DNA from 2 places in the Aminiphilus sp. genome. Region 1 is predicted to be linked to the other one. Evidence: riboswitches for the same ligand, from Rfam matches in the RefSeq annotation. Region 1 holds a riboswitch; the other holds the start of a gene.
The links. Region 1 has a riboswitch for fluoride ahead of Q1K49_RS08350 (hypothetical protein). Riboswitches for the same ligand answer to the same signal wherever they lie in the genome.
Positions count from the first base shown of each region.

Region 1 (4,149 bases):
GCGCTTCCTTTGCGGAAAGAGGCGACGGAAAGGACACGGGCAGTCCCTTCCGCGCAAGATGCTCGTACAGGTTCAGACATCCCACGTAAAAAGCCAGTTCGGTGCGCAGGGCGACGAAAAAGGCGAGCACGTGCTCCACGGACTGGGCGAGGGCGTTCGCCACGAGATTGATCCCCCGCTCCTTAAGCTCCGACAGCGCCCTGGCGCCGCTCTCATCCCTGTCGCTGATGGTGAACGCGTATTCCCGCGTCCTTTTCCGGAAAAGACGCCCCAGCCATCCCCGGTCCTCCGCTTTCGGCCTCCGGAGCACATAGTCCCGTCCTCTGCTTCCCTCGCCGAGTCCCGCACTGACGAGCATCCCCCGGCGGAACAGAAGGACCTCCAGGTGTGCCTCCACGGCACGGAAGTAGGCATCGTCCAATTCGCCCTTGAGCATGCCGAAGAGAGAACGGAATCCCTCGGAGGCGAACGAACCCTCCCTCTCGTCGGCAATGCGGCGCACCTTTTTCAGAATGCCCGTGAACAGGCGGAGCACATCGACGGACCGTCGCAGAATCGATCCGGGATATTTTCCGAAGATGCCGAAATACTGTTTTTTCTCCCCTTCGATGGCCTCCACGGCGAGCGCGTACAGCTCCCGCACCGTCGCCGCGTTCCGCAGACAATCCTCCAGAACGGCCTGCCGATAGGCGAGAACGGAGAGATCGGACAGTGTCTCGAAAAAGACACTCCTCGCCACGTCCCGGAGAAACGGGTCTTCCAGGGCCATGGCACCCGTGAGGACATCCACATCCAGATCTTCCTCCAGGTCATGGAGATTATAGGGCACATCCCGTTGCCGGAGAACGACGTTACGATCCCGATACAGCAAAAAGATTTTCATGATCGGATGCGCTCCGCAAGCGCCCGTGAGGTGAGCCGGTACTTCTCGGCCAGGGAAAGTGCGTAGGCCAGACCGTCCGCGGGGGCCCGGCGGATCGTGAAGGTCCTCCTGGTGGGATCCCCCGGCACGATGGAACTCACCATGCTCACCGTCCTCGCACCCAACAGGGAGAGTTCGTCGATGAAGGTCACGCACACGCACAGTGCGTCCAGCTCCATGATCCTCTCCAGAACCCTCCGCCCCAGAGTGCGGGCATCCGCCAGGGTGGTGGAGGAAAAAATCTCGTTGAGCACGATGACGCTCCTCCCCGTGGCCCGGTCGAGAATGTCCCGGATCCGCACAAGGTCGTCCTGAAGTTTTCCCCGGAGATCCTCCAGGTTCTCCTCCCTCTCGAAATGGGTGAAGACCCGGTCGGCGAGGAACAGGCGGGCCTTCGCCGCGGGAACGGGGCAGCCCAGGGCCGCTAGATAATGCACCTGGCCGAAGGCTCTGGCGAAGGTAGTCTTGCCTCCCTGATTCGGCCCGGAGACGACGAAGATGCGCTCCTCCCCCTCCAGGCGAAAGCTGTTGCGCACCATCTCTTCCCCCCGGGAGACGAGCTTCTGCCCCAGCGCCACGTCGAAAAGATCTTCGGCGTAGCACTCCTTCGAGACATCGCTCATCTCGGGATAGCAGAAGGCGAGCCCCGCGGCGGCGAAGCGCCGGACATAGTCCAGAACAGCCAGATAGAAGTGGATCTCCCGGTCGAAGACGCGAATCGTCTCGTGCAGAAACGATCGGTTCGCCTCGGAAAAATGTCCCACCCGATCGAAGAGATCCCGATTCAGCTCCGCCACGCAGTCCAGAATCTTGGCCTCCACGTGGTTCATGCTCGCATCCTCGGGAAAGGACGAGAGGTAGCTCTTCGCCGCGCCCTGCCTGAATCTGGCGAAAGTCGCCTCCACCTCGGCGCTGTAGTCGTCCTCGCCCTCGTAGGGGCGCACGCGGATCGTGCTCCCCTTGAGAAAAAGGGAATAGCGCACCGCCGCAAGCTCTTCCCTCAGTCCCGCCGCCTCTGAGGCGAGGGACTGGAAGGGCGCGGAGCGGAGATACGCTTCGAGAAAGGCGAGCAGGGCGGAAAGGCCTTCCGACGCGGGGCGAGCGGCGCGAAGCGCTCCTTCGAGAGCACCCAGGGTGTGGCAGTACACAAAAACCGCCTCCAGAAACCACCGCTGCTTCTGGAGCGCGTAATACATCTTCTTTTCCCGGGCGAGGCAGGTTCGCACGTGCCGCATGCCCTCGGCGAAGGTGCGGAAAATCCGGGCCGTTCCCTCCTTTTCAAGGTCCTTCATCACGTCGTGGCGGTACCGAATCGCGTCGAGCCCTTCGAGGGGCACATAAAAAAAGGACGCCAGATCGTACTCTCCATACGCTTCCGTGATCGCCTCCACCACCTGATCGAGATTCAGGTCGGTGAAGCACTCCGGAGCCCGGCCCGCTTTCTTTCTCTCCGCTTCGGTTCTGAAGAGAATGCTTGAAAATGTCATACAACCACCTCCCGACACACCACCGGCACCGCCTTCGGTGCCGCATTTCCCGTACGTGTCAGGAGTCATCAGCCCCCTGGAGGGCATTTCTTCGGGGAACTCCATCCCCTTGGAACAGGCCGGAGCGGCGGAGCGTGTTCTTCCGGACGAGAGGACGGAACACTGCCCGCCTCACCGGCTCCATCGCCGTGCCGAACCGTTCCGTTTCCATGCCGTCCCGCTCTTTCGCCCCGTCATGATACCCCATACCCCATGGGAATGCATCAGCTCCCCGTCGCCTCCGCCCGGGAGAAGAAACGCCGGAGAAACGGCTCCGATTCGGCGAGAAGCACCCCCGAGAGGATCACCACACCGCCGAGGACGACCTGGGCATTGAGCACCTCCTGCCCCAGCAGAAGAGCGATGACGTAGCCGAAGGGACTCTCCAGGGAGAGCAGGATCGCCGCGTGGATCTCCGGACTGTACCGCTGCGCCACGTTCTGCACCAGAAAAGGGATGGCGGTGACGCAGAGCGCCACGTAGACCACGCCGCCCCATATCTTCGGAGGCAGCGCCCCGAAGTGCGGCATCGGCTCGAAGAGCGCCGCCGCAAGCACCAGAAAGACCGCCGTCACCGCCATCTGCACCCCCGTGAGTCCCACGGGATCCATGCGGCGACTCAGGTTCCCGACGATGAGCACGTGGAGGGCGATGCCCAGGGCAAGCAGCAGGGAGAGACCGTCCCCCATCCCCCAGACCATGGAGGGGGTAAAGGCCATGACGAGCAGTCCCGCCGTGGTGAGCAGCGCCGCCACCGTGGCCACCGCCCCGGGCCATCGCCGATAGAGGAGCGCGTAGAGAAAGGGAACCATGGCCACGTTCGATCCGGCGATGAAGGACTGCTTCCCCGCCGTGGTAAGCTGCAGTCCGAAGATGTGGGCGAAGAAAACAAACCCTAGAAAGACGCCGAGCCCTCCGGCAAGCACCATCTGCTTCCGGTCCAGGGCGGCCATGCGCCGCCACAGCACGCAGGCGAGAAACAGGGCGCTCAGCGTGAAGCGCACCGCCAGAAGCCACATGGGGGAGAGGGTCTTGAGAAGCCAGGAGCTCACTCCGAAGCCGGATCCCCAGAACACGGCGATGACGAACATGGCCGCATCAGCCAGAAGGATCGTCCGCACATCCCCGCTCCACCGCTTGCGTTCCGCTTCCATGAAAGACCTTCCTTTCCCCCCGTTCCAGTGCGGCGTGCGACACCCACAATAACGCCTCCCGTGCGGCACACGCAAGCTCCCTTTGCGACCTCGCGCCTCCTCGGGAAGGGACGTTCCGCTCCGCCTTACCGCGGTGCGCTTTCTGCCGGAGAATGCGCACCGCGAAGCCGCCGGAGAGTGCCCCCGAAGAAACACCCTGAAGCAGCACCCCGAAAAAAGCGACGACTCAGAAACGCTAGGCGGATTCCCCGCCGGTTCCCAAAATATCCGTACCGAGAAAGGGCGACGCCGCCAGCTCGGACCGGGACATGTAGAGCGGATGGGCCAGACAGAGTTCCAGCACCTGTTCCCGCAGGCGCGCCTGTTCATCCTCCCCCGGCGCCTCCGGAGCGAGCATGCGGGCCATGATGTCCCCCACGATCTCCACATCCGCCACGGAAAATCCGCGGCTCGCCACACCGGCCGTACCGACGCGGATGCCGCTCGTCTCCGTGGGCTTTCGGGGATCGAAGGGAATCAGGTTCATGTTCACCGTGATGCCCACCTT
Region 1 covers NZ_JARKPW010000137.1:12,479-16,627, reverse strand. Annotated here, with positions in the region: gene Q1K49_RS08355 (hypothetical protein) at 1-883, opposite strand, end outside; gene Q1K49_RS08350 (hypothetical protein) at 880-2,409, opposite strand; fluoride riboswitch at 2,462-2,527, opposite strand; gene Q1K49_RS08345 (DMT family transporter) at 2,673-3,602, opposite strand; gene glyA (serine hydroxymethyltransferase) at 3,838-4,149, opposite strand, start outside.

Region 2 (4,149 bases), on a different contig from region 1:
GGGACATTGGGCATGGGGTGGCGGATGGTTGGGTGAGCGGGGCTTCATCGACTTCGCGGGCAGTTCCGTGGTGCACTCCGTAGGCGGCTGGGCCGCTCTCGTGGGAGCGGCCATCCTCGGTCCCCGCATCGGGAAGTACCGTGAGGACGGAACGCCCAGGGCGATTCCAGGGCACAGTCTCACCTTGGGTGCACTGGGGGTCTACATTCTCTGGTTCGGATGGTTCGGCTACAATCCCGGCAGCTCGCTCTCCGGAACCGATGCGAGCATCGGATACATCGCGGTGACCACGAACCTCGCGGCGGCGGCGGCGGCGGTGACGGTGATGCTCATCACCTGGGATCGCTATGGCAAACCCGACGTGAGCATGACCCTCAACGGTGTTCTGGGAGGGCTTGTGGCCATCACCGCAGGATGTGCTGCCGTTTCTCCCGCGGGAGCGGTGCTCATCGGGATCATCGCCGGGGGAGTGTTGGTCTATGCATTGGAATTCATCGACAAGGTGCTCAAGATAGACGATCCCGTGGGTGCCATAGGTGTGCACGGAGTCTGCGGGGCTCTCGGGACCGTGCTCGTGGGCGTCTTTGCCTCCGAAGGAGGCCTGCTCTACGGAGGAGGTACTGCGCAATTGGTCGTCCAGCTCACCGGTGTGGGTGCCATTGCAATCTGGACGTTCGCCGCCGCCTTTGTGCTCTTCAAGGTCATCGACGCTCTTGTGGGACTTCGTGTTCCCGCCTCGGAGGAGGTGGAGGGGCTGGACCGGAACGAGCACCTCGTGGATGCTTACGGAGACTTTCTCCTCAAACCGGCCGGAAACACAGCGGAATAGCACGCTCGACGGCAAAGCGCGGAAGAAAGGACAAGGCGAGAAAGACCTCTCTGAAAAGAGAAAGCTCTTTCTCGCCTTGTTGTTTTCCGCTGCCGGAAGAGATCATTTCCCCACGGACAGGGGCGTTTCACTCTCTTTTTGTGTCAGTGTGCGTATCCAGTCGTCGCATTGCGCGACGACCCGCAGGAGCGCTTCCTCCCGGCGCAGTTGCGCCTCCCTGGTCTGTGTGCGCTGTTCCAGGGCGGAGCGGGCAGCCTTTTCAATGCCTCCGGCGGTTTCCTCCACCAGGTTGCGCAGGCGGCTCCGGAAGTGGAGGAAGCTGTCCTTGACGCGTCGTACCATGTCGTAGCGGATGCGTCCACAGTTGGCGTCCACTCTTTGGGGAAGCCGGGAGAGCAGGCGTTTGAGAACCAGATTCTGCCCCACCGACCGGGGAAGAAGTGCCTCGCCGAGGGAAAGGACCGTTCCCTCCAGGTCGAAGAAAGGGCGTGTCTCGCCCTCGAGGTAATAGAATTCCCGTTCCGAAGAGAGTTCCTCGGGAAGTTCCCACTCGTCAAGGTCCACGTCGAAGACGCTCGATCCCAGGTCAAGCAGCTCCTTCAGAAGGGAGGTAAGCCGTCTCCGGTGCCGTTCCGTGAGCGTCTGGTAGGTGGATTCCATGTGCCGCTCGGTTTGGAGAAACCACTCTTCGAAATGTGCCACGAGACGCTCGTTCGCAAGGCGCTCCAGATGATCCGTGAACTCCTTCGTTCCCAGGGAACTCCGCCGCGTCACCTCGGCTCGGATCTCCTGTGCGATGCGGGGCGGGTACTCCTTGCGGATGCGATCCAGATCGTTTTCGAGGGCACGGATCATTCCCTCCAGTTCCTTCTCCAGCAACGTTTCCGCTTCGAAGCGGCGTTCCTGAAGTCCTGATACGCCGGCGACGAAGGTGTCGATCTGTTTCGTCAGCACATCGAGAGGTTGTTTGAGGGAGCGGCTTTCGATGAGGGCGTCCGTTCGCAGTGCTCTGGCGATGCCGAGGGCGCGCCGGGAGTTCGCGTCCCATTGCACGGCGGCGCGATCCCGCTCGGAAAGCTCTGCGAGAAGGGTTTCCACGGCGGCGAGACCTGTTTTTTCGAGGGCTGCGGCGTCCTTTCGGAGACGCGCATCAAGGGCCGGTTTGGCTGCGATGGCGAACAGGGGGAGTTCCGGCTCTCCCAGATTTTCCCGGAGCTGTGCGGCGAGGAAAGTGCGCAGCTCGGCGAGTCCCTCGACATCGACGAAATCCACCTTGTTGAGCAGCACGAAGAGATGCCGGACCTGGGAGCGCAGGTCCTCCAGAAAGGCCAGCTCGCCTTCGGAAAGCGGGGAGTCCGCGGAGATGAGCAAGAACGCGGCATCGATGCGGGGCAGAAAGGTCTTCGTCACTTCCGTCTGCGACTCGAAAAGACTGCCTACGCCGGGCGTGTCCGCGAGGGTGATGCCCTTCGCCAGCAGCGGGGCGGGGTGGCGAAGACGAACCCAGGCGACGTTTTTCTCGTTGTTGGGATTGCCCTTTTCCGCCACGTAACGGTCCAGGTGGGCCACGTCGTCCTTCTTCACGGTTCCGTTCCGGAAGTGGATTTCCAGCTCCCGTTCCGGGCCTGCGTCCAGAACGGTGATGATGTTCGTGAGGGGAAGGACTCCCGTGGGGAGGATCCTTTCTCCGAGGATGGCATTGAGGAAGGTGGACTTGCCCCGTTTGAACTGTCCCACCACGGCGACGTACAACCGATCCTCCTCGATGCGGTTCGCAGTATCCTCCAGAAGTTCTCGTTGGGACGGGGAGAGCGGGTGTTCTCTCATTTCAGAGAGCACCCGAAGCAGTTCCTGTGTCTTTGACGTCATGCGCACGTGCCTCCCGGCGAAAAAAATCAGGCGTCATCAGCCGAGAGGATCGGCATTTCGGGGCGAACGCCATCGCCCATCGGTCCTCCTGAGGCCGGAGGAAGAAGCCGGAGATGCGGCATGTTCCGCACCTCCGGCGAGGTGTCGCTCTATCGTCCGAACCGCGCTCGTGCGCCGAGTTCGTGTTCGATCTCCAGAAGCCTGTTGTACTTGGCGATCCGCTCGCTTCGGCAGGCCGATCCCGTCTTGATCTGGCCGCCCCCCATGGCGACGGCGAAATCCGCCATGAAGGCATCCTCCGTCTCGCCGGAACGGTGGGAGATCACGAAGCCCCATCCCGCTTCGCGGCAAAGGTGGATGGCCTCGATGGTCTCCGTCACCGTTCCGATCTGGTTCAGCTTGATGAGAGCGGCGTTGGCGGTTTTTTCCTCGATGCCGCGCCGGATGAAAGTGGTGTTCGTCACGAAAATGTCGTCCCCCACGATCTGGATGCGGTCTCCCAGGGCGGCGGTCTGTTCCCGGAATCCCTCCCAATCGTCCTCGCCGAGGCCGTCCTCGATGGAGACAATGGGGAAGCGATCGAGCCATTCCGCGTAGAGGGCGGTCATCTCGGCGCTGGTTTTCCTGCCCTGGCCCGACTTGGTGAGTTCGTAGGATTTCTTTTCCCGGAAGGAACTCGCCGCAGGATCCAGGGCGATGGAGATGTCCTTTCCCGGCTCGTAGCCCGCGGCGGCGATGGCCTCCACGATGACCTCGCAGGCCTCGTCGTTGCTCTTCAGGTTCGGGGCGAAACCGCCTTCGTCACCGACGCCCACGGCATAGCCTTTTTTCTGGAGAATCTTCTTCAGGGCGTGGAAGGTTTCAGCGCCGTACCGGAGCGCCTCGGCGAAGCAGGGGGCGCCGTGAGGCATCACCATGAATTCCTGGAAATCGACGCTGTTCTCCGCGTGCTTTCCTCCGTTGAGGATGTTCATCATGGGAACGGGAACATGCACCGCGCCCACGCCTCCGAGGTAGGCGTAGAGGGGAAGGTCCAGTGCCGTTGCCGCAGCTCTGGCTGCCGCCATGGACACGCCGAGGATCGCGTTCGCCCCGAGGCGCGCCTTGTTCGGCGTACCGTCCAGCTCGATCATGACCGCATCGAGTTCCGCCTGCCGCGTGGGATCCATACCCACTACCCGGGGAGCGATGTGCTCTTCCACATTGGCCACGGCCTTCCGGACGCCTTTACCGCCGTAACGGTTCTTCTCCTCGTCCCGAAGCTCCACTGCCTCGTTTTCACCGGTGGACGCACCGGAGGGCACGGACGCGCTCGCCCGGACTCCGCCCTCCAGCTCTACAAAGACGCGCACCGTCGGATTCCCTCGGGAATCGAGAATTTCCAAAGCCTTCACCGCACTGATTCTCATGATATTGCCTCCTTACCTTCCGGACACAGGAGGGAGAGGTGC
Region 2 covers NZ_JARKPW010000207.1:2,080-6,228, forward strand. Annotated here, with positions in the region: gene Q1K49_RS13050 (ammonium transporter) at 1-829, shown strand, start outside; gene Q1K49_RS13055 (dynamin family protein) at 932-2,698, opposite strand; fluoride riboswitch at 2,719-2,784, opposite strand; gene eno (phosphopyruvate hydratase) at 2,848-4,107, opposite strand.
Region 2: another riboswitch for fluoride. It lies ahead of Q1K49_RS13055 (dynamin family protein); the one in region 1 lies ahead of Q1K49_RS08350 (hypothetical protein).